DNA from 4 places in the Lysinibacillus sp. FSL R5-0849 genome. Region 4 is predicted to be linked to each of the others. Evidence: riboswitches for the same ligand, from Rfam matches in the RefSeq annotation. Region 4 holds a riboswitch; each other region holds the start of a gene.
The links. Region 4 has a riboswitch for S-adenosylmethionine ahead of metA (homoserine O-succinyltransferase). Riboswitches for the same ligand answer to the same signal wherever they lie in the genome.
Positions count from the first base shown of each region.

Region 1: another riboswitch for S-adenosylmethionine. It lies ahead of MKY80_RS18470 (methionine ABC transporter ATP-binding protein); the one in region 4 lies ahead of metA (homoserine O-succinyltransferase).
Region 2: another riboswitch for S-adenosylmethionine. It lies ahead of MKY80_RS20450 (bifunctional homocysteine S-methyltransferase/methylenetetrahydrofolate reductase); the one in region 4 lies ahead of metA (homoserine O-succinyltransferase).
Region 3: another riboswitch for S-adenosylmethionine. It lies ahead of MKY80_RS01855 (O-acetylhomoserine aminocarboxypropyltransferase/cysteine synthase family protein); the one in region 4 lies ahead of metA (homoserine O-succinyltransferase).

Region 1 covers NZ_CP152004.1:3,730,224-3,738,507, forward strand. The annotation lists gene MKY80_RS18455 (nucleotide sugar dehydrogenase) at 1-849, opposite strand, end outside; gene MKY80_RS18460 (MetQ/NlpA family ABC transporter substrate-binding protein) at 1,526-2,377, opposite strand; gene MKY80_RS18465 (methionine ABC transporter permease) at 2,444-3,112, opposite strand; gene MKY80_RS18470 (methionine ABC transporter ATP-binding protein) at 3,102-4,130, opposite strand; SAM riboswitch class I at 4,214-4,318, opposite strand; gene MKY80_RS18475 (thioredoxin family protein) at 4,375-4,686, opposite strand; gene MKY80_RS18480 (hypothetical protein) at 4,702-5,043, opposite strand; gene gcvH (glycine cleavage system protein GcvH) at 5,135-5,515, opposite strand; gene MKY80_RS18490 (arsenate reductase family protein) at 5,597-5,953, opposite strand; gene MKY80_RS18495 (acyl-CoA dehydrogenase family protein) at 6,136-7,920, opposite strand; gene MKY80_RS18500 (acetyl-CoA C-acetyltransferase) at 8,163-8,284, opposite strand, start outside.
Region 2 covers NZ_CP152004.1:4,127,464-4,135,747, reverse strand. The annotation lists gene MKY80_RS20465 (tetratricopeptide repeat protein) at 34-1,320, shown strand; gene MKY80_RS20460 (globin-coupled sensor protein) at 1,949-3,241, shown strand; gene MKY80_RS20455 (protoporphyrinogen oxidase) at 3,430-4,824, shown strand; SAM riboswitch class I at 4,927-5,026, shown strand; gene MKY80_RS20450 (bifunctional homocysteine S-methyltransferase/methylenetetrahydrofolate reductase) at 5,116-6,963, shown strand; gene metH (methionine synthase) at 6,956-8,284, shown strand, end outside.
Region 3 covers NZ_CP152004.1:372,196-380,479, reverse strand. The annotation lists gene MKY80_RS01865 (homoserine dehydrogenase) at 1-710, opposite strand, end outside; gene MKY80_RS01860 (hypothetical protein) at 1,182-1,568, opposite strand; gene MKY80_RS01855 (O-acetylhomoserine aminocarboxypropyltransferase/cysteine synthase family protein) at 1,899-3,203, opposite strand; SAM riboswitch class I at 3,320-3,433, opposite strand; gene MKY80_RS01850 (glycerol-3-phosphate acyltransferase) at 3,588-4,220, shown strand; gene MKY80_RS01845 (DASS family sodium-coupled anion symporter) at 4,422-5,903, shown strand; gene MKY80_RS01840 (succinate CoA transferase) at 5,984-7,504, opposite strand; gene chrR (class II chromate reductase ChrR) at 7,871-8,284, shown strand, end outside.
Region 4 covers NZ_CP152004.1:2,482,949-2,491,232, reverse strand. The annotation lists gene MKY80_RS12140 (AMP-binding protein) at 1-260, shown strand, start outside; gene MKY80_RS12135 (YhdT family protein) at 582-845, shown strand; gene panF (sodium/pantothenate symporter) at 845-2,290, shown strand; gene MKY80_RS12125 (TSUP family transporter) at 2,335-3,105, opposite strand; gene MKY80_RS12120 (TrmB family transcriptional regulator) at 3,232-4,014, shown strand; gene MKY80_RS12115 (hypothetical protein) at 4,036-4,419, shown strand; gene MKY80_RS12110 (nucleotide excision repair endonuclease) at 4,467-4,838, opposite strand; SAM riboswitch class I at 5,041-5,150, shown strand; gene metA (homoserine O-succinyltransferase) at 5,249-6,184, shown strand; gene MKY80_RS12100 (endospore germination permease) at 6,240-7,766, opposite strand; gene MKY80_RS12095 (hypothetical protein) at 7,800-8,033, opposite strand; gene MKY80_RS12090 (Ger(x)C family spore germination protein) at 8,038-8,284, opposite strand, start outside.

The DNA of each region.
Region 1 (8,284 bases), 1.2 Mb from region 4:
CACAGGGATACAATGTCCACCGACTCCTGGGCCAGGTTTAAATGGCATGAATCCATATGGCTTTGTTGAGGCGGCATCGATGACTTCCCAAATATCAATATTCATTTTATAGCAAATTTGACTTAGTTCATTGACAAGAGCGATATTGATTTGGCGAAACGTATTTTCCAGCAATTTCTCCATTTCAGCAACTTTCGGACTTGTTACTGTATATACACTAGTATGAATGACTGTTTCATAAAAAACCTTTGAAACTTCCAAGCATGTGGAAGTAACACCGCCAACAACTTTGGGTGTATTAGCAACTGAAAAATTACTATTACCAGGATCCACTCGTTCTGGTGAATAGGCTAAAAATAAATCTTGACCAACCGCAAAGCCATGTTTTTGCAAAATAGGCTGAACAATTTCCTCTGTCGTCCCAGGATAGGTCGTACTTTCAAGAATGACTAGTGCATTTGAATTAATATGGCACCCTATATCGTGAGCTGCTTCTTCTATATAGGAAATATCAGGAGTGCCATCCTCCGTTGTAGGGGTTGGCACACAAATGATGACAACATCAACAGAAGCAAGTTTGGAAAAATCATAGGTTGCTTCAAATTGATGTTCCTTTAATAGTAACTGTATATTTTCTTTCGGGATATCAGCTATATAGCTTTCACCGTTTTGCAACAGGGCGATTTTTTCTTGATTTTTATCAAAGCCTAAAACATGAAAACCTTTTTGAACAATTTCAATGGCAAATGGTAGACCTACATAGCCGAGGCCAATTACCCCGATTGTCGCTTTTTTTGTTTGAATTTTATTTAATAAAGCTGAGCTCATTGATTTCGTGTTTATCGTCATAACAATAACTCCTTTGGCTTAACTTTCATGTAATTTTTATAGCCATTTTTTTCGTTATCTATTCATCTACTTATATATGCCGAGTATTCTGCAACGTAATAGGCCATTTCTCATTGCCATTTTCACCAAACCCCTTCCATCTCCACATACTTAAGTATGATTTTTTTAGTCAAAATAGATGAATAAAATCTAAATTTCACAAAAAAACTTTTCTAACAATTATATAGTACTACTTGCAACTAAACAATTTCTAAATAATTCCTTCATTCACGATAAAACGCCTACTTTATTAGTATTTAGAACAAAAAAGTTCATTATTTATTCAGATATTTAGTAAATATATTTAGAGTCGCTTTATTAGTGTAGATGAAAAAGTTGATAAGCGACACTGAAGAATGTTAATAAATAGAAAATTAACATTTTTTCCTTTTTTGAAACTCTAAAAAAATCCCTTCAGCATTGGTTTTCACCGATACTGGAGGGATTAGGTAGAACAATCCTTTGAAGCACGTAGAATAGACATTACATAAGTTGTTGTAACTATTTTATATAGCCTTTTTATTTCCTCGGAAATCGACAACTTGTAAATAGTCACTTTCCGAAAGCTATCAAAATTCATTAAAAAAAGAAAAAGAGTACGTAAGTATTTCACTACTTAGGTACCCTTTTATTTAAATTATTGAACAGGTACTACTGCACCTTTCCATTCTTCTAAAATAAAGTCTTGGATTTCTTTAGACGTTAATACTTCTAATAATGTTTTAATTTCTGGTCTTGATTCATCACCCGCACGTACTGCGATGATGTTTACGTATGGCGACTCTTTGTCTTCAAGAGAAATCGCATCTTTGATTGGGTTTAAGCCATTATCAATAGCAAAGTTAGAGTTGATCAGTACTGCGTCCCCTTCGTCGTTTTCGTACATTTGTACAAGCATTTCTGGTGCAGTATTCGCATCAAATTTAAAGTTTTTAGGATTTTCTTCTATATCCTTAATTTCTGCTGCTGTTTTATCAATACCATCTTTTAATTTAATTAAGCCCTTAGCTTCTAATAATGACAGCATACGACCGTGATCAGATACAGAATTAGAAAGTAAGATTGTTGCACCTTCAGGAAGTTCCTCTAAAGATTTATATTTTTTTGAGTAAATACCGATTGGCTCAATATGAACACCACCAGCATTGACGAAGTCATAGCCATTGTCTTTAATTTGTAACTCTAAATACGGAATATGTTGGAAGTAATTTGCATCCAATTCTTTTGATTCTAAATCTTGGTTTGGTAGCACATAGTCTGTATATGTTTCTACTTTAAGGTCAATACCTTTCTCAGCTAAAATCGGTTTTGCTTTATCCAAAATTACTGCATGCGGTGTATTAGAAGCTCCCACTGTTAAAGTAACGTTTTCTTTACTATCTGTTTTATCACCAGATGCTGAATTTGCATCCTCTTTTTTATCAGTACCGCAAGCTGCTAAAGCTAGTACAAGTATTGATAAAAATAATCCTGTTAATAACTTTTTCATTTATGACACTCCCTTTATTTTGATGAAAATATGTTAGCGGCAAGAACCGGAATAACCTCAGTTTTATTAACGTTTATCAATTTTTTCTGTAATGAAATCACCAATCCATTGGATAATAAAGACGACTACTAAGATCAAAATAGTTGCCATTAATGTCACATCTTGGCGATTTCTTTGGAACCCGTCTAGGAAGGCTAAGTTCCCAAGACCTCCTGCACCGATTATCCCTGCCATTGCTGTATATCCAACAAGTGCTACAGCCGTAACCGTAATACCCGAAATTAGTGCTGGTAATGATTCAGGGATTAGAACTTTCCAAATAATTGTGGATGTTTTTGCCCCCATTGAACGAGCTGCTTCAATGACACCTTTATCAATCTCACGTAACGCAATTAATACCATACGTGCATAGAATGGAGCCGCACCGATAATTAAAGCAGGTAAAGCAGCATTAGCTCCACGGATTGTACCTAGTAAAAGCTTAGTGAATGGAATTAATAAAATAATTAACACGATAAATGGGATAGAGCGGAAAATGTTAACGAGTGACCCTGTTAAAAAGCTAACAATTTTATTAGCCCATAACTGATTGGGACTTGTTAAAAATAGGACGATTCCAATAGCTAACCCAAGAATAAATGTAATAACTGTAGAAATGGCCGTCATATATAATGTTTCATACGTAGCCTGCCACATGCTATCCCAGTCTACATTCGGAAAGAGATTAGTTAGCATCTGCAATCACCTCCGTTTGTACTTCCACTGTATTTAAATAGCTTAAGGCTTCAGTCACATTTGCTTTCGACCCATCAATTTGGACTATGAGGGTACCATATGCACCATTTTTCGTTTGTGAAATATTTCCGTGTACGATGCTTACTTCCACATCGAATTGCTTCACTAGATGTGAAATAACTGGCTGTTCTGTTTTTTCACCAACAAAAATCAATTTGACAAGTTGTCCAGTTGGATAATTTGCTTTGATTTGTTCTACTGTATCCTGTGTTTCCTTTGTATTTGTAATTTGGGCTACAAATTTCTTAGTAATGGCTGCCTGAGGTGCCTGGAAAACTTGCAATACTTCCCCACGCTCTACAATTTCGCCTGCCTCCATCACTGCTACACGATGACAAATCTTGCGAATGACATGCATTTCATGAGTAATGAGGACAATCGTTAACCCTAACCGTTCATTAATATCTACCAGTAAATCAAGAATGGCATCTGTTGTCTCTGGGTCTAGTGCAGATGTTGCCTCATCACATAGTAAAACCTCTGGATTATTTGCTAATGCACGTGCAATCCCTACTCGTTGCTTTTGTCCACCAGACAGCTGCGATGGATATGCTTGATCGCGACCTTCTAAGCCAACAAGTGCTATCAATTCCTTCACCCGTGCCTCACGTTGAGCTTTTGATACACCTGCAATTTCTAATGGGAAGGCAATGTTTTCTGCAACTGTTCGTGACCAAAGTAGGTTAAAATGTTGAAAAATCATACTAACCTTTTGTCTAGCTGCTCTAAGCTTTTGACCCTTAATCGAAGAAAATTCTTGATTGTTCACCGTTACTGTTCCTGCTGTTGGTTTCTCTAAACCATTAAGTAAACGAATCATCGTACTTTTACCAGCGCCACTATAGCCGATAATGCCAAAAATTTCACCCTTATTAATAGTAAGGTTAACATCTTTGACTGCCGTTAATTCGCCATTTGCTGTTTTGTATTTCTTCGTTATATTTTGAAGCTGTATCATAGCGAATACTCCTTTTCTTATATAAAAAAACCCCTCCACTTATAGACAAGTAGAAGGGGTCACGTATTATACGTTGAACCGTTCTCTCATCTTTCAAAGAAAAAATCTTTGAGTGATTTGGCACCTTTTCACTATGTGATGGTTGCCGGGCTTCATAGGGCACTTCCCTCCGCCGCTCTTTATAAGAGTTCGATATATTTAATGTTTTAGTAATATATTTGTTACTTTACCACGCTAATAAAGTTCAGTCAATTGATTTTTTTAACAATTCGTACAAAAATGGTACGGATTGAAAAGCATAAATCTTTTCTGTCACTTTGCCGCCATCACACACAAGTAAACATGGGACGCTTTCAATTTGATGTTCAATAGCAATTTGCTCCAAAAAATTAATATTTGCTTTCCCTAGTTTTAGGTGAGGTAATAGTTGTTCTACAATTGACATCATTTTCGATGCCACTGCACAAGTACCACACATCGGTGTATATAAATAAAACGCAGCTTTTTCTCCCGACTGTAAAGCCGACTCCCACTGCTCTTTTGACCATTCTTCCATTTAGTTCACGCAACCTTATAAAATATATTCATTATGGATGGAGAAATGCGCACGCAGTAAAATCATTGCTAACACTTTTCTTGGTGTCGTTTCTACTTCCTTATATGTCGGCATTGTACGTAAATGCTCCGCTTCCGGATAATGTCTGTCCATTAAAGCGCGTAGCTTATCGCCTGAAGTATCAGCATCAAAAAAAGTAAATAGCTCGCAGCCCTCATAGGGGTCTATTAGCTCCTCTAATTGATGCACTCCAATTGTTCCATTCGTACATAGTATTGTAACATTCTCGTTCAAAATCGGCTCAATTTGTAGCTTATCTGAGCGTCCTTCTACTATCAAGCATTTCCCATCGAACATTACGCCACCTCCATTTAGACATATCCACTTATACATTATTATATAATAAAAAACGCCGGTAGTTTCCGACGTTTTTTGATTATGGCTTGTCTTATTCTGCAGTCATCTCTTCGTATTGTTCTGCTGTCATAAGTTTATCAACTTCTGATGCATCAGCAGGCTCTACGACGATCATCCATGCTTTTTCATATGGTGATTCATTAACGAATTCTGGGCTATCTTCTAAATCTGCATTTACTTCCACTACAGTACCTGAGATTGGTGCATATAATTCAGAAACAGTTTTTACTGATTCTACGCTACCGAATGGATCATCTGTTTTGATTTCATCGCCAACTTGTGGAAGTTCAACGAAAACGATATCTCCTAATTCAGATTGTGCGAAGTGCGTAATACCAATACGTACTTTTCCATCTTCTACTTTTACCCATTCATGCTCTTCAGAGTAACGTAAGTCTTTCGGTGTGCTCATGCAAAAAACCCCTCCATAATTATGTAATATATTCACTTTCAGTGTGCCATACTTCTCCTATAAAAACAAGGATAAAAACGGTTATAACCAAGCTTGCTCAAAATCGGATTCTTTAAACCCTAAAGTTACTTTTTTTCCATCTGTTACGATGGGACGTTTTATTAACATACCATCCGTAGCAAGTAGCTTAAGCTGTTCTTCCTCAGTCATATCAGCTAGCTTGTCCTTCAAACCAAGGTCACGATACTTCATGCCAGAAGTATTAAAAAACTTCTTCAAAGGTAGTCCACTTGCTTGCCATAAAGCTGTTATTTCATCCTTTGTTGGTGGCTGCTCTACGATATGTACCTCTTCATAGGAAACGTCATGATCATTTAACCACTTTTGTGCTTTTTTACATGTTGTACATTTTGGATAATGGAAAAATTGAATCGTCATAAAAATGCTCCTCTGCTGTCTTTTTCTGTAGTATACCATCATAATCATTTAGAATGGTGGATCTTCGCTCATTTTCGTAAGTCTATCCATCGGTTCTGTATTTTTATCCGTTACTTTCATAAATTTATCTGGAATAAAAAAACTAGCTACCCATTTGCGGATAGCTAGCGTTTTTCATACGATTAAACGATATATTTTTCTGCTTCAATTAATTTCACAGATGCTTCACGTTTCTTCGTAATTAGGTTGTATGGATTATTACGTGTTAATTTACGTAATGCAGATAAAGTCATACGTGCTGCATCGCCATCTGCGGAAGCAAGAATTGTATCTTTTGCTTCTTTTTCGATTTCAGCAAATGCTTCTTGGCAGAAAATTTGAGTGTATAGCAATTTTTGATGTGCTTTTTCAACGCCATCACGAGCAATCGCTTTTTCTGTACGTAATACAGCTGATTCCATTGCAAATAATTGATTAGCGATATTGGCAATATTCACTAAAACTTCTTGTTCTTGATCTAACTTCGCACCAAAGCGTTGTGCTGCTAAGCCTGCCGCTAATACAGCAATCTTCTTAGCATTTTTCACTAAGTATTTTTCCTGAGCTAGTGGCTCTGTACCGATATCCTCCGGCATTAACATCAGAAGCTCTTGCTGTAGATTTTGCGCAACTTGTAATAGTGGCAGCTCACCTTTTAGTGCCTTTTTCATAAATGTACCTGGTACAATCATGCGATTAATTTCATTTGTACCTTCAAAAATTCGATTAATACGAGAATCACGGTAAATACGCTCTACCTCATATTCAGCCATGAAGCCATAACCGCCATGTAACTGTACCGCTTCATCTGCAATATAATCTAATGTTTCTGATCCAAATACTTTAGCAATTGAGCATTCAATCGCATACTCAGCGATAGCACCTGCAATCACTTTTCCTTCCTTTTGCTCCTCTGGACTTAGCTGGCTTAAACGATCTTCAAATAAACCAACAGTACGATAGTTTAAGGATTCTGATGCATACAATTGAGAAGCCATCGTTGATAATTTTTCTTTTGTAAGGTTGAAGTCAGAAAGCTTTGTTTTAAATTGCTGACGTTGGTTTGTATATTGTACTGCTAACTCAAATGCACGTTTTGATCCACCAATTGTTCCAACCCCAAGTTTATAGCGACCGATATTTAAAATATTGAAGGCAATGACATGCCCACGACCAATTTCACCTAATAAATTTTCTACTGGCACTTCTGCATCTTCTAACACTAGTGTACGAGTAGATGAAGATTTAATTCCCATTTTCTTCTCTTCAGGACCCACAGAAACACCTTTGAATGCACGTTCAACAATAAAGGCAGTGAACTTATCGCCATCAATTTTAGCGTAAACAACAAACACATCTGCAAAGCCTGCATTTGTAATCCATTGCTTTTCACCATTTAAAATATAATGTGTGCCTGCATCGTTTAGTTTCGCAGTTGTTTTTGCCCCTAAAGCATCTGAGCCTGATCCCGGCTCTGTTAATGCATAAGCAGCAATTAATTCACCTGAGGCAAGCTTCGGTAAATATTTTTTCTTTTGATCTTCGTCACCAAATAGCACGATTGGTAATGAGCCAATTCCAACGTGTGCACCATGAGTGATGGAGAAACCACCTGCTACAGACATTTTTTCTGCAATTAATGCTGAAGAAACTTTATCTAAGCCTAGTCCTTCGTATTCTTCAGGAACATCTGCTCCTAGCAAGCCTAATTCACCAGCACTTTTAAGGAGACGTACTGAATGCTCAAATTCGTGGTGCTCTAAATTTTCAACTACAGGTAAAACTTCATTTGCTACATATTCTTCTGTTGTTTTGGCAATCATTTTATGCTCGTCAGTGAAATCTTCTGGTGTAAACACACGATCTAATTCCACATCTTCAATTAAAAATCCGCCGCCTTTAATGAAATCCGTTGTTTTTTCAGTCATATAAATTCCTCCCAATATATCTATTTTGATAGTCTAATCCCCTATTGAATGATGCCTCTTCAAAATCTGTGATATTTGCTAGAGGCTTAATCTTTATTCAGCATCTTCTCCAGTCATATTAGAGAAGGTTTCTGACGCTACAAACCTTTTGCTGAGTGAAGACAAACATATATAGAAAAGCTTGACATATACATGCTCGGAGGCAACCGGAAACAGTACACCTCAAGCTGATCTAATGAAAATTATAGAATTTCAAATACTCCAGCAGCCCCCATGCCGCCACCAATGCACATAGTTACTACACCATATTTCTTGCCTTGACGCTTTAATTCATGAATAAGTTTTAGTGTTAAAATAGCACCCG
Region 2 (8,284 bases), 1.6 Mb from region 4:
AGTTTTTTACATAATGTGCAAGGGAGGAAAACAATGTACGAGCAAATTTTAGCTAAGCGCAATAAGGAACGCATTCATTCCCTACAAGAAATCATACAAACGAAAAATACATGGTTTGCTCAACATATAAAATTACTAACATTCACTGAAGTTAACTTAACAGCCTTGCAAAAAATACTGTATCAAATAGTGCGAGGGTTATTAAAAGATCAGCAACAGCGACATTTGCAAATTGTCCATTCAGATCAAATTCAATCTGTGCAGGACAATGTATTAACGCTGTTAGCAGAGTATGATGATGTGTTGCGTGATGCTATTCCACAACCAATCTATATACTCATTTGGCAAATTTCATCCCTCGAAAGATTAACAAGCAGAATAGAAGTGGTAGATGATGTACTTGATGTAGTTGAATGGTATTTCTGCCATCAGGATAATCAAGTCAAGATTTTAGATGAAGAAGACTTAGATCATGAGGTAATGATTGATCTATATAAAGAGGCGGTTGAGGATCAGGACACGGATGCACAATATCAGCTAGGGGAGTATTACAATGCTAAGGAAGGGAATTGTTTTCAACCTGAAAAATCACTAAAATGGTTCGAATTAGCCGCAGCCCAAGGAAATGCAGATGCGCAATACGTGCTAGGGAATTTTTATTTTGAGGGAGTCGGTGTTGAGGAGAATTATACTCAGGCTTTTTCTTTATATGAAAAGGCTGCTTTACAGGGGCATGCCGATGCTGCCAATAATTTAGCGGATATGTACTTTAATGGAGAGGGTGTGCCGCAGGATTTTACTCTAGCAAGAAAATGGTTTGATTTTGCAGCTAGTAAGAATGTGGCGGAGGCTATGTTTACGCTAGGAATTATGTATGAGCAAGGATTAGGAGTCAAAAAAGATACGAATGCAGCTTTTAATGCGTATAAAAAGTCTGCCGAAACAGGATATGTGGACGCACAGTATCGTCTAGGCGGTATATATCTAGAGGGGCGTCTTGATCAAGCAAAAGATATAAATCGAGGTTTATTTTGGTATGAAAGAGCAGCAGAGCAATTTCATATCGATGCCTTTTATGATCTAGGATTTATTTGGAGTAAAGGCTTAACAGGCATTCGAAATATTGAAAAGGGCATTCATTGGTTTAAACAGGCTGCTCTGCAAGGCGATGCAGATGCGAAGCTACAGCTTGGTCATATATATAATAAAGGTGTGGGAGTGGCCAGAAATCTGAAGGAGGCTATTAAGTGGTATGGACTTGCAGCAGATGCTGGCATAGAAGAAGCCGCAAAATTAGTAGAGGAACTTAAGGAATTGTAAATTTTATATTAAAATTTAATGGTTCATTAAGATTATTTATATGGTCTAAGTTAATAATCCTTTTGTATTGTATGAGGGTTTATTTATGAGTATTTATAATTATTTAGAATAAGGGTATAAAATATTAATATAGTGAAATTTAATGATAATCAATTGAAAAATAGAAAAAAGATAAAAAAAATAAGCATAATCAAACAAACAAATGAAACAAAAGGCTACCAATAATATTGTGGTAGCTTTTTTTTGGTGAAATTCAGACAATGTAGTAGTAAGGACTTTATATATATGTTATGTAAAATTATGGTATAAATAAAATTGACAGTAATTTTTAAAATGTTTAAGGTAAATGAGTAATTTTGAAATGAAATCATACATAAATAAATCGACTGTAGTCAATGTATAGAGAAAATCTGTTAGTTGAGTGCAATTCACCTTTTATTCATGATAGAACAATGTGTGGCTGCTTTTGGAGGAAGCAGTGTGACAAATGAAATAGTTGAAGCAAATGGGAACATAGTAATATGGTCAGCCTATTAATCGGTATTTTTTGTTGTATCAATCAATATGCTAAAAGGTATTTATTGTTTCTCAGCCTGATAAAGTAAACGGAACGAAAGAGGGAAGATAAGTGATTTTTCAAAAACAGAGTAAGACGAAGGCGTTGGATTTACAGCAATATACGGTGAAAATGGAGCTGTCTAATCGCCAATTAATGGTGAAGCAAATTGAAATGCTAAATGTAACGAAGCAAGACTTACAATATTTAAAAGCATTCCAGCCGTATGTTATGGACAATGTTGATCACATCGTAAACCGTTTTTACAATATGATCGGTACCGAACAACATTTGGTAAATATTATTAGTCATCATAGTTCTGTAGAAAAGCTTAAAATAACGTTACGGCAGCACATTATTGAAATGTTTAACGGAACGATTGATGAGGAATTTTACCAAAGGCGTGTGAAAATTGCAAAGGTGCACGTACATATTGGGCTTAGAACACAATGGTATATTTGCGCGTTCCAAGATTTATCTCTCTCATTTATAGACTTGGTTGAACAGCATATCGATCATCCGCGAGATCAGTTTAATACAATAAGGGCCATTTCTAAAATTTGTAATTTCGAGCAGCAACTTGTTTTAGAGGCATATGAAAATACAGTTGAACAGCATAAAGAAAACATGGAACTAGAAAAAGAAGCAATTGAACGACAAATTGTACACTCCTCTGAATTGCTTGCGACCATTTCACAGGAAACCAATAATTCATTTTGCAGACTAAGCGAGCAGTCTGGGGAAATTGAACAATTGGCAAAGAGATCGCTAGAAGTGTCTACGCTGGCTGAAAACCAAGCACTGGATGGACGTGAATGTTTAAAGAAACAATCACTAAATATGCATAATATTATTCAATCTCTTCATGATATAGAAGAAAATATTGAACAATTATCTGATATGTCGAAGGAAATGGAAACGATTATGAGTGTCGTTACCAATATTGCCAATCAGACCAATTTGTTGGCCTTAAATGCTGCTATTGAAGCAGCCCGTGCCGGAGAAGCAGGGAAGGGATTTAGTGTAGTAGCTGATGAAGTACGTAAATTATCCATTCAAACAAAGGAATCTGTCACCGCTGTTGCATTATTGTTGCAAAAAACGAGTGAACGCACCGGGAAATTAGAGCAATCTCTCATTCATATCCAAGATGAGGTGGCATCTGGTGAGGATAATATGTTACACACGGAAGGACAATTTACAAATATAGTAGGGGCAATGACAGAAGCAAAAGATCAAAATGATTGCATGGCGACGAAAATACAAGCAATCGCAGGTATATTAAGTGGGTTGGGTAGTTCTTTTACTGAAGTAACGAACTCAGCAGAAAAATTAGCTAGCTTTGCCCAAAATTTAAAAAGCTAGATCACTAGTAGCTATATTAAACACTATAGTACTCATTATAATGTGTGTTTAGAAGCATATTCTTGGAGCTAGAGTTATCTCACAGTTGAGATAGCTCTATTTTTGCTAAATTTGTAAAGGGTTTAACGTAATTTTCAATGAAAATAAGTTTATACTGTAGACAGAACTAAAAATAGGGGCGGTTTACTATGAAAACAGTTGTTGTATTAGGTGGCGGTATTACTGGTTTATGCACAATGCATTATCTGCAACGCCAAGTGAAGGAAAAAAATTTAGATGTTCAGCTAGTGCTCGTAGAAAAAAATACATATTTAGGTGGCAAACTATATTCGGCCTATGAACAAGGTTTTATTATGGAAACTGGTGCTGATTCAATCGTAGCTCGCCATAAAGGTGTAATGGAGCTAGTGCAGGAGCTAGACTTTGAAGATCATCTCGTTTACAACGAAACAGGTATATCCTATATTTATACAAATAACGAGCTGCACGCCATTCCAGCGGATTCTACTTTCGGTATACCTATGAGTGTGGCATCACTTGAGGAAAGCACACTTATCTCTGACCAGGCCAAACAAGAAGCTTTAAAAGATTTAACTTTACCCAATGCAGGTTTTACAAAAGAAAGCTCAATAGGGGAATTTTTAACTTATTATCTTGGCGAAGAGCTTGTGGAAAATCAAATTGCACCTGTTTTAGCAGGTGTCTATTCTGGTGATTTACACCAACTTTCTATTGCCTCCACTTTACCGTATTTAATTGACTATAAAAATGACTATGGAAGTATCATAAAAGGTTTTGATGCGAATCGTGAGCAATTTGTTAAAGCTGCTAATAAAAAATTTATTTCATTTCAAAATGGATTATCCTCTTTAATTGAGCGATTAGAACAGACATTAACAGAGGTAGACATCATTAAAGGGGTAGCCACAAATCATGTCCAAAAAACGGGGAACAAGTATTCGATTTCATTAGCGAATGGTCAATACATTGAGGCAGATTATGTTGTTCTAGCGCTACCGAATGAAGCGGTTCAAAGTATATTACAGGACGACTCCTTAACACATTATTTTGATCAGTTTACTACAGCATCAGCCATTACTATTTATCTAGGCTTTGATGTGCCTGATGCAAACTTACCTGCGGATGGAACAGGCTATATTGTATCGCATAATTCTGATGTCACTTGTAATGCAGCAACTTGGACGAGTCGCAAGTGGAAGCATACATCGAAAAACAATCAACTACTTGTTCGCCTATTCTATAAGAGTATTAATCCGGCGTATGAGCAGTTACGTAAAATGACTGACGACGAATTGGCAGCCGTCGCTTTAGAAGATGTTCGGAAAAGCCTAGGAATTGATGAAAAGCCAACCGTTGTGAATGTCACAAAGTGGATTGATCAAATGCCTAAATATGACTTAGCTCACCGGGAAGCGCTACAAGGCTTACTACTAGAGCTGAATGAAAACTATCCGAATTTATCGATAGCGGGTTGCTCTTATTTTGGAGTAGGTATTGGTGCTTGCATTCAAAATGGGAAAAAAATTGGTGAAGAGCTTGCAGAAGAACTATCCAATTTCTAAGTTTTTAAGCAAATAATTTCTTTGTTATGTGAAATAGTCTTGACTCATTCGTCTGTAAACGATATGATTCTTTTAATTATTTAAAAAATTCATACTTAATAATTCTTATCAAGAGAAGCAGAGGGACTGGCCCATTGAAGCTTCAGCAACCAACTTTTTGTCAGGTGCTAAATCCAGAAGACCGTTGAGTCGAAGATGAGAAGGAACAATAATGATGAGTCGTTAAAGCCTTCTTTTTATATAAAAGAAGGCTTTTTATTATACAGAAATAGAGGAAGAGAGGCTAGTTTTATGGGATTGCTTGAAAAATTAAAAACGCATGTATTGACGGCAGACGGTGCAATAGGCACAGTGTTGTATGGCTATGGATTGGAGTATTGTCATGAGGAAATGAATGTTCAGAGACCTGAATTAATTGAAAAGATTCATAGAGAATATATCGCAGCGGGTGCTGATATTATTCAAACGAATACGTACGGTGCCAATGCCATTAAATTAGCTCGCTATGGACTAGAATCAAGTGTCAAACAATTTAATGAAGCAGCTATTACTATTGCTAAGCGAGCAGCAGCGGATGGCGGTCAATTTGTTTTAGGAACAATTGGTGGAATTCGTGGCATTCGTAAAAGCGATGCAACATTAGATGACATATTAGCGACCGTTGAAGAGCAGGCAAGTGTGTTACTTGCAGGAAATCCTGATGGCCTTTTACTCGAAACTTATTATGATTTTGAAGAATTAACAGCAACATTAAACGTGCTACGCGCCAAAACTAATATACCGATAATTGCTCAAGTATCTATGCATGAGCCTGGTGTTTTACAAAATGGTATGTCTTTAAATAATGCGCTACATGAGTTAGAGATTCTTGGTGCAGATATTGTTGGTGTCAATTGCCGTCTAGGTCCATATCATACGATTCAAGCGTTTGAGGCTGTAGAACTTCCGGCAAAGGCATTTATGTCAGCCTATCCAAATGCTTCGCTATTAGATTTAGAGGACGGGCGTGTTGTTTATGAGTCGGAGGCTGATTATTTTGGTCGCGCTGCTGTTGAACTGCGTGATCAGGGTGTTCGCTTAATTGGGGGTTGTTGTGGTACGACACCAAAGCATATTGCAGCCGCAAAGAAGTATTTAGAAGAGCTATCACCAGTTAGTGAAAAGCATGCGAAGCCTAAAAAGATTGAAATTGTTCGTGATGCCGAGCCAGCTAAATTTGAACCACTTCATGAAAAAGTAAAGCGTGAACGCTCGGTCATCGTAGAGTTGGATACACCTAGACACTTAGAAATAGATGGATTTCTTGAAGGGGCCAAACAACTATATGAGGCAGGTGCCGATGTAGTGATGATGGCAGACAATTCATTGGCATCCCCACGTATTAGCAATATTGCAATGGGGGCGTTATTGAAAAGTACTAATGGCGTGCGCCCCCTTACACATATTACCTGTCGAGATCGTAATTTAATTGGTCTTCAATCACATTTAATGGGGTTAAATGCCTTAGGAATTCATGATGTGCTAGCTGTTACGGGTGACCCAACGAAGGTTGGAGATTTCCCTGGTGCCACTAGCGTATATGATGTCTCCTCGATGGAGCTTATCCAATTAATTAAACAATTAAATGAAGGGGTTTCTTTCTCAGGGAAACCACTACGGAAAAAGGCTAACTTCTCTGTGGCTGCTGCATTTAACCCTAATGTTCGTGTTTTAGATCGTGCTGTGGCACGCTTAGAAAAAAAGATTGAGCATGGAGCAGACTATTTCATTTCACAGCCTGTTTATACAAAGGAAAAAATTATAGAAATATATGAAGCAACGAAGCATTTACAAGCACCGATTTATATTGGCATTATGCCCGTTACGAGTTATAAAAGTGCAGAGTTTTTACATCATGAGGTGCCAGGCATAAAATTATCTGAAGATGCTTTATCAAGGATGAAAGCATGTGGTGAAGATAAGGAACGCGCTACACTTGAGGGGATTGCAATTGCCAAGGAATTAGTAGAAGTGGCTGCGCAATATTTCCAAGGTATTTACCTTATTACACCATTTTTACGCTACGATGTGACATTAGAATTAATGAAATATATAGAGCAATTGGATGAACAGAAAAAAGGGGTAAGTATAAATGGCTAAGCACATGATTGAAGAACAACTTGATAAAAGAATATTAATTCTAGATGGCGCAATGGGAACCATGCTGCAAAATGAAAACTTATCAGCAGATGATTTTGGTGGAGAGGACCTAGATGGCTGTAATGAAAATTTAGTGCTTACTAGACCTGATGTCATTGAGAAAATTCATCATAAGTACTTAGAGGCAGGGGCAGATATTATTTGTACAAATACATTTGGTGGAACACCTCTTGTATTAAATGAATATAATCTAGGTGCAAAAGCGGAAGAAATTAATAAACGTGCAGTTGAAATTGCCCGTCAAGCAGTTGACAATTATACGACTTCCGACTGGCCCCGCTTTGTTGCAGGCGCAATGGGTCCAACAACGAAGACGTTGTCAGTTACAGGCGGCATTACATTTGATGAATTAGAAGAAAATTTCTTTGTGCAGGCAAAGGCATTGATTGAAGCAGGGGCAGATGTGCTATTGCTAGAGACAAGTCAGGATATGTTAAATGTGAAAGCAGGTACCCTTGGGGTAACTCGTGCTTTCGAGGTAACTGGTAAAGAATTACCTGTGATGATTTCTGGAACAATTGAGCCTATGGGGACTACTCTTGCAGGGCAAACCATTGATGCCTTTTATATTTCCATCGAGCATATTCAACCATTATCGGTGGGCTTAAACTGTGCGACGGGACCTGAATTTATGACGGATCATATTCGCTCATTAGCAGAGCTGTCAACGGGGTATATTAGCTGTTATCCAAATGCAGGCTTACCTGATGAAGAAGGATGTTATCATGAGTCTCCAGAATCTTTATCGCAAAAATTAAAAGGATTTGCAGAAAAGGGTTGGCTCAATATTGTGGGTGGATGCTGTGGTACAACTCCTGCACATATTGCGGCTATACGTGAAATTTTAAAAGATGAAAAGCCTCGTCAGCTACCAGAAAAAACGCATGGTCACGCAGTATCAGGTATCGAGCCACTTCTATACGATGATTCTATGCGTCCGTTATTTATTGGGGAAAGAACAAATGTTATTGGTTCTCGTAAATTCAAAAACTTAATTATTGATGGGAAATTTGAGGAAGCAGCAGAGATCGCAAGGGCGCAAGTGAAAAATGGCGCACATGTCATAGATATTTGCTTGGCGAACCCAGATCGTGATGAATTAGCAGATATCCGTGGCTTTATGCAGGAGGTCGTGAAAAAAGTTAAGGTTCCACTTGTTATTGATTCCACAGACGAAAAGGTTATTGAAGAGGCACTCAAGTTTTCGCAAGGGAAGGCCATCATTAACTCTATTAATCTAGAAGATGGTGAAGAACGGTTT
Region 3 (8,284 bases), 2.1 Mb from region 4:
TCATGGACCTGCGAAGCTGAAATACTATCTATGCCGATAACTTCTACATCCGCCCAATCAGGTTGCTCTCCAAATGCTAGGGCGCTTAAAATCATTAACTTTTTAAAGGCATCCTGACCAGAAACATCATTATACGGATCTGCCTCAGCGTAGCCTAAACTTTGCGCTTCTTTTAAAGCTGTATCAAATGACCAGCCCTCTGCTCGCATTTTAGTTAAAATATAATTACAAGTACCATTTAAAACACCTTGTATACGACTAACATCATTAACAAGTAATATATTTTTCATCGTTTTAATAACAGGTACTCCTCCAGCAGTAGTCGCCTCAAAGCCTACAAAGACACCATTTGCTTTTGCAAGTTCTTGTAACTCTAACCCACGCTTTGCAAACATGACTTTGTTGGCAGTAATAACATGACATTTATTCTCTACCGCTCTCTTTAAATAGCTATATGCAGGCTCTTCATTCACAATGGCTTCAAATATTACTTGCATGCCTGGTTCAGCCAATACATCATCCATGCTTGTAGTCATCAAATGTGCTGTGCCTGGTACACGTTCGCGGCTAGCATCTGTTACTAAAATTTTCGCTACTTCCAACTCAATGCCTAATTTATTTTTAAGATCTTCCCGCTTTTCATTTAATATATGATAGATCCCTTGACCTACCGTTCCAAATCCTAAAATCGCTGCCTTTATAGTTGCCATTCTTATTATTCCCTCCAACTTACATTCCGCAGTTTCATCAAGCCAAACTCTCCGTGGGGTTGTGCCAAATCATTTGACACCAACCGCAGGCCTTAGCCAACCCTTAATTTTGGATAAATTTTGATATTCAGTACATGTTAGATCATATACAAATTCAAATAATTCGAAATTTAACTTAAAGAAAATTGTAACGCATATATATACTTTACACAAGAAAAATCTTTCTAGGAAGGACATTTGTTTTCCCTAGACGTGCAAAAGAAATCGGTTTCATTCCTTTTACTATACGTTTTTTTAGTTTATCCATAAAATTCGAACAAATATTGACTCTTTACTCTCAAATAATGATGTCTTTCTTCTATTATATATGTATGTTCAGACACCCATAAACCAGCTAAATAATTAAACTACTATAAAAAAGGCTCATTCCCTGTAGCAGCAGAGAATGAGCCTAAATATATGAGGGATTATTTAGCTCGCTTTTGAAAGCAATTGAAAACGATATTGTGTTAAAGCTTGTTGAACAATACTAATTTCTTCTTCTGTAAAATTTGGTATTGCATACGTACGTTCTACTAATTGAAATGTACCGTATTTCAAATAAAATTCTGTTGCTGGAAGCTGGATGTGGCTCACACCATACTTCTCATATGTCTCATAAATTTCCTTAATCGTATAGCCAATATCATCTGCGCAAACCTGTTCCTGATATGCTGAATGACCAAAAATTTGCTGCCATTTATGTTCCACTAATGTAAGGATGTGTTGAATGGATTGATTGTTAACAAATACATGCCCTTCATTTAGTTCATAAATTAGATAAGATGCAATGTTTTGCGCACTATAGAGATTACCCATTTTAAACACTCCTTTATCATCAGTTTTTTTGAAGAGTAGCCACTGGCTATGTAACTACTCTCCTATCTATTCAAAAGTGGGGGGAGCACTTATGAAAACATTTACCTTTTCAACGAGGTTTTTCCGAACACTTAACTTAATTCCAAGTATATAACAAGGTTTTAACAAAGTCAATAATACATATAAAATTACTTGGTATTATTTTTTAAAAGGTTCTGATAATTACCGGATGAGGTAATTGGTTAATGTAGCAACGTTTGACGTATACCAAATGAGGCTATTCGAATGAGAAAATACGTAAACGCTACAACACTCGCCTGTCATTCTATATTACGCTTCTACTGTTTGTTCAGTTGTTGCTGTTGCCTGAGTAATAGCCTGCTCTAAATCTGCAATGATGTCCTCCACTGCCTCTAAACCGATTGATAAGCGAATGAGCGATTCGGTTACGCCAGCTTGAATTAGTTCATCTGCTGATAATTGTTGGTGTGTAGTAGATGCTGGATGGATAATTAGCGACTTAGCATCCCCTACATTTGCCACATGTGAAAACAGCTTTACATGATCAATAAGCTTTCGTCCTGCTTCACGTCCACCTTTAATGCCAAATGTAAGCACTGAGCCGAAGCCATTTTTTAAATACTTTTTCGCCAACTCATGTGTTGGAAAATCTTCCAGGCCATTATAATTTACATACTCCACAGATGGGTGGTTACGTAAATATTCAGCCACAGCTAAAGCATTTTCATTGTGTTTAGGGATACGCAAATGAAGCGTCTCTAAACCTTGTAATAGATTGAAAGCTGCATCTGCACTTAACGTTGGTCCAAAATCACGTAACAGCTGTACACGCAGCTTTGTAGCAAATGCTGCAGAAGCTGTATCTATTCCATAGCGTAAACCATGGTAAGAAGCATCCGGCTCTGTAAAGCCTGGGAATCGCCCACTAGTCCAATCAAACTTACCAGCGTCTACAACAACACCGCCTAGAGTTGTCCCATGGCCACCTATCCATTTAGTTGCTGAGTGAACTACCACATCTGCACCGTAGTCAATTGGTGTAGAACCATAAGGAGAAGCAAATGTACTATCGATAATTAATGGTAAGCTGTTGTCATGTGCAATCTTAGCTACAGCTTCAATATCTAAAACCTTTAAGCTTGGATTACCGTAAACTTCTGCGAAGACAGCTTTTGTTTTATCAGTAATGGCAGCCTTAAAATTCTCTGGGTTTGTTTCATCTACAAAAATCGTTTTAATACCATAGTTTGGTAATGTATTAGCGAATAAATTATACGTACCACCATATAAAGAACTGGCTGCTACAATTTCATCTCCTGCTCCAGCTAGATTTAAAATAGAAAATGCAATAGCTGCTGCACCAGATGAAAGTGCTACTGCTGCCGTCCCACCTTCTAATAAAGCCACACGCTTTTCAAAAACATCCACTGTCGGATTCGTAATTCGCGTGTAAATGTTTCCCGCTTCCTCTAAGGCAAAAAGACGTTGCGCATGAGCAGTGTCTTTAAAAACGAAAGCAGTTGAACGGTAAACAGGAACTGTTCTAGAACCCGTCACTGGGTCTGGTTCTTGACCGCCATGTAACAGCAGTGTTTCTGGTTTAAAATTTGTCATTGTGTACCTCCATTTGGTTATTTTTTTACGATGGTACCGGAGATGAGGAGGATTTTTCTGTAGAAAACAAAAACCCTCTTCAGCTAAGAAGAGGGTTGCGGTTGCAAGTTTTCCTCCCCTTATCTGCCAGATCCAAGTAAGAATCTGTAGGAATTAGCACCTTAGTAAGTTCATCACCTACTGGTTGCCGGGCATCATAGGGCCTATCCCTCCGCCGCTCTTGATAAGAGTATGAGATTCAATTTCCATCGTTGTTACAAAGTATAAGCATAGAGTTTTTTTCTGTCAACATCTAAATTTTATTTTTTCCGAAACTTCTGTCTGCTCTTTTACGTAGTAAGAACGCATACACTATTTTAAAAAAAATTTGAAAGGAGTATTTTTATGGTAAAAGCCGTGATCTGTTTTCTAGTTGTTGGCTATTTGATTGGCTGTATTCACGGCTCTAAAGTGGCACAATTTTTATCCGGGGTTGATTTAAAAAAAGCTGGCCATGGCAATGCTGGTGCCTCTAATGCTACGCTTTCACTCGGCTGGAAATATGGCGTTTTAGTAGCTCTTATCGATATTGGCAAAGGCGTCGTAGCCATCGTCGGTGCACATTTTTATTTAACAGATGCAACACATTTAACAGCAGAACAAACATGGCTCCTCACCTATTTGATAGCTGCAGGGGTTATTTTGGGGCATAATTTCCCTTTTTATATGGGCTTCAATGGTGGAAAAGGGACTGCCTCTATCATTGGAATTTTACTTGCGGTTGATTGGAAGATTGGTTTATTTGCACTTATTCTATTTATTATTTTATCTTTTGCAACGAACTATTTAATTGTTGGGGTATTAGAGTTTTACCTCATTTTTTGTACCGCTACTTATTTATGGATTCCTGGGCTTGGCCCGACCATTATTGCCATTCTACTTTTTGCTATTGCTATTATTTTGCACATTGAAAATATTCAACGTTTAATCAATGGAACCGAACCTAAAGTTACTTCTGCCTTCAAGAAAAAGAAATAATATTTTTTAGGAGATATTTGTATTTTTTATGACCATAAATTATCTCTTTAATTACTATTAAAGCTGTAAAACAGACATATTTCGCTTCTTTTCATTCTATACAACAAATGGACGAATTCTTATCTTAAAAAAACATTATACTGACCGATGTTATGGATAATAACCGTCATTTTTACGTAGACGTAGAAGGGATGAGAAAATATGTCTTCACCTAAACAAACAACAACGAAGCGTAATTTAAAGCCTTTATGGATTGGGTTGGCTTTTGCTTTATTAATTATCATTATTTTTTTACCTAATAACGGTGAGCTACCTGTATCCGGACAGCGCGCTTTAGCCATTTTAGCTTTCGCGGTTATCCTGTGGGTAACAGAGGCCGTTTCATATCCTGTTAGCTCTGCAATGATTATCGCACTCGTCACTGTTTTACTAGGACTTGCACCATCCATGGATGATCCAACAACACAACTAGGTACTGCTAGCGCCTTAAAACTATCATTAAGTGGTTTTAGTAACTCTGCCGTGGCCCTAGTAGCAGCGGCTCTTTTTCTAGCAGCAGCCATGCAAATTACCAATTTGCATAAACGACTTGCTCTTTGGATTCTTTCACTTGTAGGAACAAAAACAAAAGCCATAGTTTTCGGTGCAATATTAGTTTCAATTGCCCTTGCATTTTTTGTTCCTTCAGCTACTGCACGTGCTGGCGCAGTAGTCCCTATTCTTCTTGGAATGGTCGCAGCATTCGGTTTACCACGTGATAGTCGACTTGCTGCTTTACTCGTTATTACTTCTGTACAAGCCGTCTCCATTTGGAATATCGGTATTAAAACTGCGGCAGCGCAAAATATGGTTGCTTTGAATTTCATCCAAGAGCAATTTAATGTGAATATTTCATGGGGTGCTTGGTTACTTTATGCTGCCCCATTCTCGATTATTATGTCAGTAGCCTTATTTTTCATTATGATTACGCTTATTAAGCCTGAGACGAGCAATATTGATGGTGGTAAAGAAGTCATCAAGAAACAATTGGCTGAGCTTGGGCCGTTAAAAGCACCTGAGATTCGGTTGATCGTTACATCATTAGTTTTACTATTTTTCTGGGCAACGGAAGGCAAGCTCCATCCATTTGATACAACAACGGTTACAATTATCGCCATTGCTGTACTACTAATGCCTAAAATCGGCGTTTATTCATGGAAGGAAGTTGAACCTCATATCCCTTGGGGAACAATCATTGTCTTTGCAGTAGGTATTATGCTCGGAACTATTTTGCTGAATACAAAAGGTGCATCATGGTTATCAGATAAAGTTTTTGGTTCACTCGGTCTAGATACTATGCCAATTCTTGCTACGATTGCTATCGTAACATTATTTAATATTCTTATTCATTTAGGTTTTGCTAGTGCAACAAGCTTAGCCTCTGCACTTATACCAGTGTTTATCGTGTTAGCTTCCACATTAACAGCTAATGTTGATCAGGTTGGTTTTGTTATTGTACAACAATTTGTTATTAGCTTTGGTTTCCTATTACCAATTAGTGCACCACAAAATATGCTTGCCTATGGTACAGGAGCGTTTACAACAAAGGATTTCCTGAAATCAGGTATCCCACTAACGATTCTCGGCTTCCTCCTAATTTTGCTGTTCTCTGCAACTTATTGGAAATGGATTGGCCTACTTTAAACTCTAATCGTCTTAGATAAACTTATACAACAAAAGGCCTTGAGGGAGCAGCTGTCCTTCAAGGCCTTTTTATTAGAATTCTATTTTGATAAAGCTGGGTCTTTCATTGTCCCACTTTTTGCGTAATTGACATGCCATGACAGCGCTTTTTCAAGATCATGTGGCGTATGATGTCCACCAGTTGCCTCATTAGCGTCGTTAAAATATTGCCATAGCTGCTCACGATAGTCAGGGTGAGCACAATGATCAATAATTAGACCTACACGTTCTCTCGGAGCAAGCCCGCGTAAATCAGCCACTCCCTGCTCTGTTACGATAACATCAACATCATGCTCTGTATGATCCACATGCGATACCATTGGGACAATGCTCGAAATATTCCCACCCTTAGCATAGGATTTAGTCACAAAAATACCTAAACGCGCATTGCGGGCGAAGTCACCCGATCCCCCGATACCATTCATCATTTTAGTGCCAGAAACATGTGTAGAATTAACATTTCCGTAAATATCAACTTCTAATGCCGTATTTACTGAAATCAAACCGAGTCGACGAATAATTTCTGGTTGGTTAGAAATTTCTTGTGGACGCAGTACTAATTTATCCGCATACTTGTCAAAATTCCCATAAACACGGTTTCCTACTTGTTCAGAGAGGGTAATGGAAGTAGCAGAAGCAAAATTCACTTTTCCTGCATCGATTAATTCAAATACTGCATCTTGAAGTACTTCTGAGAATACTTCTAGGTTCTCAAACTCAGAATCTTTAAAACCAAGTAACACTGCGTTCGCCACTGATCCAACCCCAGATTGAATTGGACGCAAGCTTGTTGTTAAACGTCCAACTTTAATCTCTTCTCGTAGGAAGTTTAACAGATGATTAGCCATAATATCCGTTTCCTCATCAGCAGGAACGATCGTTGATGGCGCATCTAAAATATCAGAAACTACGATACCTTTTACTTTATCTAAATCTAACGGAATACCAATTGTACCGAGACGATCAGACACATTTTGCAAAGGGATTGGGTCCCGTTTCCCCTGTTGTGCAGGAACGAAAATATCATGAACACCTTCTAATGCATCAAGTTGTGCTATGTTTAATTCAATGATGATTTGATCTGCCTCTTGCACAAAAATCGGAGAGTTACCAACTGAAGTTGTAGGAATTAATAAGCCATCTTCTGTAATAGCAGCCGCTTCAATAATTGCAAAATCAATAGGTCCTATAATGCCTTGGCGAACCAACTCCGCATTATGAGATAAATGTGCATCTACAAATGTGATATCACCACTATTAATTTTATTGCGAATACCAGCATCTGCCTGGAAAGGTCCTCGCTTGCGAATAACGCCAGCCTCCGCTAGGTATTGGTCTACCTCAGGGCCTAGAGATGCTCCTGTATATATATCTACCTGGAAGCTCTCTTTTTTAGCTTTCTCTACAAGAGCAAGAGGTACAACTTTTACATCTCCAGCACGAGTGAAACCACTCATCCCTAATACCATGCCATCCTTAATCCAAGATGCTGCTTCTTCTGCTGTTACAACCTTGCCTCGTAATTGCTCATGACGAAGCTTTTTCGCTAACTTTTCTTCCATTCCTTATTCCTCCATCCCACTTTATTTTTGTTCAACTAGTATTTGGTTCCATTATCTCTGTCATCAAAATTACCTCTGCTTCAAACAAATAGGCAGGAGGCTTTATCCTTAATTAAAAGAGCTAACCCCACTCCTCTTCTGCATAAGAATAATCTAATTTTTGGTAGCACAACCAAATAAAAAGCCGATTATATAATTTTATACTATTTAGAATATTTAATCTATATCAAATGAAATATTTAACTTTCCGAGATAATTTCTACATTTCCAAACTATTTAAATATAATTATCTACCCCTCTTTAATCGATTTTGATTGGAAAGCGTGCTATGCTCTTGATATATAAGTGACAAAGGAGAGTAGACAAATGGTTAAAGAATTATTACGAAACCATTCTTCAGTAAGAATCTATGATGGAAACCCGATTTCAAAAGAAATTATTGAAGAATTAATCGCAACAGCCCAAATGGCTGCCACGTCACATTTTGTGCAAGCCTATAGTGTTATATGGGTAACAGATGCAGACAAAAAAGAGAAATTAGGATTACTCTCTGGGAATCCCCGTCAGTATGAAACTTCTGGTGGAGCCTTTGTTTTTTGCGTTGATTTCAAACGCCTACAAATGGCAGGTAAGTTAGAGGGAGTAGATATCGTGGCAGATTCAGCCGAAAATGTCCTTGTTGGAGTTGCTGATGTATCATTGTTTGCACAAAACTTTGTTATTGCAGCAGAATCAATGGGATATGGCATTTGCTATATTGGAGGAGTGCGCAATAACCCT
Region 4 (8,284 bases):
TACAGCATCCTGATGTACAGGAGGTTGCCGTAATTGGCATAGCAGACGACTATTGGGGAGAGGTCGTGACAGCTTTCATTGTCTGTCACAATCAAGTAGCGACCATTTTAGATGAACTCCACGACCTGTGTCATCAACAGCTAGGTAGGTTTAAAATCCCTAAACAAATCCTTTTCTTAGAGGAATTACCGAAAACAAGCGTCGGTAAAATCGATAAAAAGGCTTTGCATATGCTTGTAGATGCTACGCCATGTGAATAAAAGTGCTCGTGTTTCTATTATCGGAATCGACAGAGCCATCAAAAATAGCGTCATTACAAGGAGAACCTATTATTTTTATTCAACATGCACAATTCTTTAGCGTTGGAACATTTTAAGTTTGGGAAAAGCTCCAATAAAAATTGACTTTGCATATAACCTTCGTCTCATGTAATAGGCGAAGGTTATTGCGCTTTTAAGACTGGTAATCGTGCAAGAACCTCTGTTTATCGTTGTTTAGTTCTTGTTACCGCTTATTTTTTCACATCTCTTCCCATCAGACCAACATATCAGTAAAATAGAGTAGGTTAGGGGGATTGTCTTGTGAAAGATCAACGCTTTAAAATTGCGCATCGAGAGGCGCTTATTGGAATTGGATTAGTCCTTGTCAACTTTGCGATTTGGTTTGGCTTTGCTTATGGACTAGGTGCAGGGGATCCCGCAAATTATTCGTATGTTTTGGGTTTTCCTGCTTGGTTTTTCTATAGCTGTATCGCAGGGACAGGCTTTATGATCCTGCTCATCTGGATCGTTATGAAGCTCTTCTTTAAAGAGGTTCCATTTGAAGATGAGGGGGAGGAGCGCTAATGCATTGGCAAGTTGTATTTCCATTGCTATTATTTTTAATTATTATTTTTGGAATTGGTTTGTGGGCCAATAAACATGTCCGCTCTTCTAACTCGTTTCTACAGGAGTATTTCCTTGGTGGTCGAGAAATGGGTGGATTTATCCTAGCGATGACAATGATAGCTACATATGGTAGTGCGAGTAGCTTTATCGGAGGGCCAGGAGTAGCTTATACGAAAGGGCTGGGCTGGGTGCTACTTGCCATGGCACAGCTACCTGCTGGCTATTTTGTCCTGATGATTTTAGGGAAAAAATTTGCGATTATTGCTCGTCGTTACCAAGCTATTACGCTTATCGACTTTTTACGAGAACGCTATAAAAGCCATGTCATTGTCATTCTGTCTGCTATTAGTATTATTGTCTTTTTATTTTCAGCGATGATGGCGCAGTGGGTAGGAGGAGCCCGTTTAATTGAGTCTTTAACAGGCTTACATTATACGGCGGCACTGTTTATATTTGCGATTTCAGTTTTAGTGTATGTTATTATTGGTGGCTTCCGAGCAGTTGCTTTAACGGATACTGTACAGGGCTCCATCATGGTTATCGGAACTGTCATTTTATTAATCGGTACTATTATTGCAGGTGGAGGCATCGATAAAATTATGACCTCGCTGGTCGCAGAGAATCCCAATTTCGTATCTCCATTTGGAGCAGAAGGGGATTTAACACCTCTGTATGTTTCAACATTTTGGATATTAATTGGTGTGGGGGTGGTCGGTCTTCCGCAAATCGCCGTGCGTGCGATGAGTTATAAGGATTCTAAAAGTATGCACTTAGCGATCATTATAGGCACGATTGCCATCGGGACGATCATGTTTGGGATGCATCTAATTGGTGTGTTAGCACGACCTGTCCTACCGGGCATCGATATTGGTGATAAAGTCATGCCACTCTTAACATTGAAGGTACTGCCGCCATTTTTAGCAGGGATTGTCTTAGCAGCACCAATGGCCGCTACCATGTCTACTGTCAATGCACTGCTCATGCTAGTAAGCTCAACGGTTGTCAAAGACATCTATTTAAATTACATGAAGCCAAAGGCAAGCGATGCAGAGATTAAGCGTGCCAGTTTTATAGTAACAACGGTCATTGGCTTAGCGGTTGTCCTCTTTGCACTCCATCCACCTGATTTATTAGTGTGGTTAAATTTATTTGCATTTGGTGGACTTGAGGCAGTCTTTATTTGGACGGTAGTTCTCGGATTATACTGGAGGAAAGCAAATAAATATGGCGCCATTTCGTCAATGATTTCAGGTATGGCTTTGTATATTTTCATTGACCGGTTCTATCCGACCGCTTTCGGTATGCATACCGTTACGATTCCTATTATAGCTTCCTTCATTATTTTTGTAATCGTCAGTCTTGCTACTAGTCATAAATTTAAGGACGAGCATTTCCTCATATAATGTAAAACAACGCCGCAGATTTTTGACTGTGGCGTTGTTTTTATTTAATGAATCATATAATCGTAGGCATTTTTTGCAAGGAGCGTCATCGTCACAATGATAAAAAGCGTACGGACAAAGCCGCTTCCTTTTTGAATGGCCATACGAGAGCCAAGCATAGCCCCACCAATTTGAGCAACCCCCATAACTAAACCATATACATAATGGATTTGACCTAAGTAAGCAAACATACAAACACCTGCCACATTACTTGCTAAATTTAAAAATTTCGCATTTCCTGCCGCCTTTAAAAAATCAAAGCCAACAAGCAAGAAGCTAAAGATTAAAAAAGAGCCCGTTCCAGGACCAAGAAACCCGTCATAAAACCCAATAGCAAATAATAGCATCATAAATAAAAATAAGTGCGTTTTAGATAGATTTTTAACCGTTGAGACAGCGCCCCAATCCTTTTTAAAGATCGTATATATCCCAACAGCCGCCAGCATGATAAGCATTAATGGTTTTAATAGGGCTGGGTTAATTAAATGAACAGTCCAAGCACCACATAATGATCCAATGAAGGCGAGAGGGAAATATTTCAGGACAGATCGAATTTCAAGCTGACCAGAACGGTAAAAGGAAATGGACGATGTGAGTGAGCCCATCGTGCCAGCTAATTTATTGGTTGCTACTGCAGCGGCGGGATTTAAGCCAACAAACAATAAGGCTGGTAAGGAAATTAAACCACCACCTCCAACGACAGAATCGATAAATGCTGCCAAAAATCCAAAGGAAATCAATAGTATTAAAATATGTACATCCACATCAAAAACCATGCTTACACCTCTTCTTTATTAGTTACTACTGAAATAGTAACTAATTTATTCGATGCTGTAAAGCCTAATTTTTTCATTGGCAAATGTTCACAACAGTAGCCTATAATAAAAATATGGAGGGATGATATGAATGAATTAATCGCCCAATTAAAAGAACTGGGATTGACAGAATATGAGGCAAAGGCCTATACAGCACTCGTACAAAATAGTCATGTCAGTGCCTACCAAGTTAGCAAAAACTCTGGGATACCAAGAGCTAGAATCTATGACATATTAAATGGTCTTGTTGAGAAGGGATTCGTACTGAAAGAGGAAACGGCGGATCAAACGACTTATTCTTCCATTCCTGTCGAGATGTTTTTGCAGCAAGTTCAACAGCGCTGGCAATCGAATTTTACGTCGATTAGTGATCAATTAGAAAAACTAGAAACGAAAGAACAAGAAACGGAACCTAAAGTGTTAATGCTAAAAGGGAAGCAGACAATCATCAATTATTGTCAAACCTTATTAAAAAAAGCAGAGACAAAAGTCATCCTATCGATGTGGGAAGATATGTACGATGCCTTACGCGAGGATATCGAAGGGGTATCACAGCATGTGGAGGTGCATGGCATTACCTTATATGTCGGGGAGCATCTGGCATCTATCGATCAGCACAGAGCCACACACTATACGAGAAAGACTTCTACACCCCATTGGTTTATTTTATCGGTTGATGGACAAGAAATGATTTATGGTCACTCGCCGTCAAACCAGGAAACCGCTTTTATAACGAATGATCCTGTGCATATTTATTTATTAGAGGATTATGTTTGGCATGATGTTCTTATCAATCGACTAGTGAAGCGTGATGATAAAGAGCTTGAGGACTGGATTGCTAAAGAACGTAAAGCATTTTTCTTAGAGTAGCTATAAGGGAAGGGGAGCATCTTGAAAAAATGGATGTTGCCAGTATTGTTTTATGTATTATGGATTGGCGGATGTGATTCTGCACCGCTGCTAGTTCCACCTAAGATTCAGGAGCTAACCATCGTTCCTGACCATATCCAACAGCATATTATAGCTCAAGAAAGAATTCAGTTATTGTATGAAGATGACATGACGTACTATCTTGTCATGTTTTCGAAAGGAAATGTGCTAGCAAGTGTGGCAGCAAATGAAGATCGGTTAGTCATTCATTTCAAGGAAGGAAGCGAGCAAAAGAAAGAAGCTCAACCGTATGTCTATGCCATCAATAAAAACCCGGAGCTGACGATTATTGAGCTATATATTAACGGCAAAAGCATGGCGATAGATCGCATGACTATGATGTAATAAAAAAACCGAAATCCCTAAAAAAGAGATTTCGGTTTTTGTTGATATTAATAAAATACTTTATCTACATTGTATTTGGAGCGGAACGTATTAATCGCATATGTTTCATAAATTTCACGTTCCATAGGATCTTCTACTTCATAGACTTCAATTTTGAAGACCTCGTCACGATAGTTTTTCAACGGAGATACATTGTCTTCAAAATGTTTTTTAATGCGTTGACGAATTTTACGTGCTTTGCCGACAAATAATAGCTCATTCTTTTCATTATAGAATAAGAAAATGCCGCCTTTATCACGTGTGATTTTGTGGAAGTCGATGAAACCAAAGTATGGTGTAATTGGGACATCACCTGGTTTTACATCTTGTTCGCGTTGGCGAATGACTACATCTGGTTTTGGAAATTCAATATTAATCAAAGTATTCACGTTCCTCTCTATTACTAAAGATATATGGTAACATAATAGCGGCATGTTTACCATAAAATTTCATGTAGAATAACCATATACAGCAAGCTTAGTGTTTATCAAATGATTGGAGAACATGCATAGGAATAACAAAATATTCTATGAATTATTGATATTCTAACTAGTCCATGTTACAATTCAAGATAATTAAATAATCTTATCAAGAGAAGCAGAGGGATTTGGCCCGATGACGCTTCAGCAACCTCTAACAAATGTTAGAAAGGTGCTAATTCCAGCAAAGGTTTTTCCTTTGAGAGATAAGAGTGAACGTGAAAAAAATCCTTCTCATTCTATCTCATATGGAATGTGGAGGATTTTTTAATTTTTAGAAAAAGGAGCAAAAAAAGAGAGGGGAACGCAAGATGCCAATTAATATTCCGAAAAATTTACCTGCTGGAGAACATTTACGTGAGGAAAAAATCTTCGTAATGGAAGAGGACCGTGCGAGAACACAGCAAATACGTCCATTAAATATATTAATCTTAAATTTGATGCCTGAAAAAGAAAAAACTGAGCTACAATTACTACGATTACTAGGAAATACACCATTACAGGTGAATATTACTTTTTTAAACACAGCTACTCATGAATCTAAAAATGTCAGTAAGTCTCATTTACAATTATTCTACACAACGTTTAACCAAATTCGTCATCGACGCTATGATGGTATGATCATTACGGGTGCGCCAGTAGAAAAAATGCCATTTGAAGAGGTTAACTATTGGCAGGAAATTGCTGAAATTATGGATTGGTCAAAAAAGAATGTGACATCCGTGCTACATATATGTTGGGGGGCACAGGCTGCTTTATATCATCATTATGGGATTGGAAAGGTCGAGCTTTCTGCTAAATGCTCCGGCGTTTATTCTCATGTGATTACTGATTTAACAGTAGATTTAGTACGAGGCTTTAGTGATTTATTTACAGCCCCTCATTCTCGCTATACATCTGTCTCGATTGACGAGGTTCGCAATCATCCAGACTTACGCTTATTATCCTATTCAGAGGATGCAGGTGTATTTATCGTGCAATCCAAAGATAATAAAAACATTATGATTACTGGTCATTTAGAATATGATGCGACAACATTAGCCGATGAATACAGTCGCGATGTTGCCAAGGGCATCCATATAGACGTTCCAGTAAACTACTTCCCAAATGATGATCCAGCAAAGGCACCGATGAATACATGGCGTGCCCATACGCATTTATTGTTCTCCAACTGGTTGAACTACTACGTATACCAAGAGACACCATATGAATGGGATTTTGTGGACGAAATTGAATATCATATTTAAATAACACTAAAAAGTCTAATTTCTTCGCTAAGCAGCTTGAAGGAATTAGACTTTGTTATTCTAGATTTTTCTTGTCAGAACTCGTTTTATCTGGTGGCGCCTGGTCGTCCTGTTTGGATGTAGCGTTGCCCGCTTCAGGCTGAGTCACTTGGCTGGAATTCGACATAGCAGATTTATCTTGATTGTCTTTAGTAGAGACTGGATTATCTGTTTTTTCCTGATTGGAAACTGTATTATCTGGTTTCGCCTGATTGTCTTGAGTGCTATCTGTATTAGCATCGTTAGTCTGATTATCTTGATTGGAATCCATAGTAGCAGGTTTAGCTTGATTCTCCTGATGGGAATCCTTATTATCAGGTATCGCCTGATTCTCCTGATTGGAATTCATATTATCAGGTTTCGTCTGATTCTCCTGATTGGAATCCATATTATCAGGTTTCGTCTGATTGCCTTGATTAGAATCCGCATGACCCATTTCAGTCGAATTACCTTGTGATTTTCGGTTACGAATAACAGCTACAATGAGTAGAAGTATGGGTAATAATATGGTGCAAACAAATGCATAAATTGGCCAAATCTCATCATTATAAATGTTGGAATGGACGATGTCTGGGTGAACAATTTGCGAAAGTCCGACCATAATAATACCCATTGGTAGGATAAGTGGACGGTGATCCTTCAATTTCATAATTTGTGCAATCCCGACAACAGTTGTATAGAAGTACATAAACGTTCGAATAAAAATGGATACGATCCACATAAAAGCCATGATAATTTCAATGCGCTGTAAAAAATTTCCGATAGAGATTCTTTGTGCTAGGGCATAACTAGGGAAAGTTCGCGAAGCCGTGTTGGCTGGCCCTAATACTAAAATAGATAGAGTAATCAATGTTACTAGAACAAATCCACCGAGAAGCATGCCTATGTAAAATCCTTTCTTTGAGGATTGCTGGACATTGACACTAGCAGGGTAAATCATTAATAACATAACTAACGAAAAAGAAAAGACACTTACAAAGCGGATGATACTATATAAGATGGATGTTTTGGATGCTTCCATAATCGGTTGTATATTTTCAAACTTAATTTGTGGGGTGATACTTACAACAAAGAAAATAAAAATTAAGACAAACATAGGGAAAAGTATTTCTGCTGAACGAGCAAAGTTTTCTATCCCTAAATAGGTAGCATACATAATTATAATAATAAACAACAAGGCAAATGCCATAGTAGGCGTCTCTGGCATTACCTCTGTTTTCATAAAAGCACCAATAAAATACAGTAATTCTCCTCCCGCAAATAGGGTAAGAGAAAGGAAGCCCACCACTGTGATTTTTCCAAAAAAGCGACCGAGAAGTTTTTCATTTGCTTCAATAAAATTCAGTGTCGGTGTTTGGTCCCCTAACGTCACAAATAATTTCACAACAAGCAAACTAAGGACAACACCAATACTTGCAGCAATCCACGCATCTTGCTTACTAGAGCTTGCAATACTTGAAGGGATGATTAAGATGGCAGTACCGATAGAAAGGAGGAATGTGATAATTGTAAATTGTCTTGAACTAATTACTTCTTTTTCCATATAAGTGTCCTCCAATTCATGACGATGTGTCTACTATTTTGTGAGTGAAACGATAAAATCTTTAATTGGTGTAAAAATAAAGGTTATAAAATCTAGAGGACTCGGGATATTTATTTTGAGAGCAATGCCCATATTAAGCGCTGTTCCAATTAGTAATAGGATTGAAAAAACAAGAATGGTTTTGGTCTCTTGTTGCTTTTTGAGTTTCGGGATATATAGTATCGCAATAATGATTGAAATGATTAAGATGGCTATTGCTAGTACCAATCCACTATCCCTCCTTTGGCTTTTTTAATAATGAGTTTTGCATTGTGCCTAAACCTTGTGTTGTCACTTTTACATGAACATGGATTGGTAGATCAGGAAAGATATTTGGCCAATCGTTTTTGATTTTTTTCCATTGTTTAGCATCTGCACGATGTAGGGCATCACCATAGCCTAAAACATCCACTTGGTATTGCTGTTGAATTTTTTCTAATGTTTTTTCAATACGTTCATCGATGCCCTGTGCTGTTTTT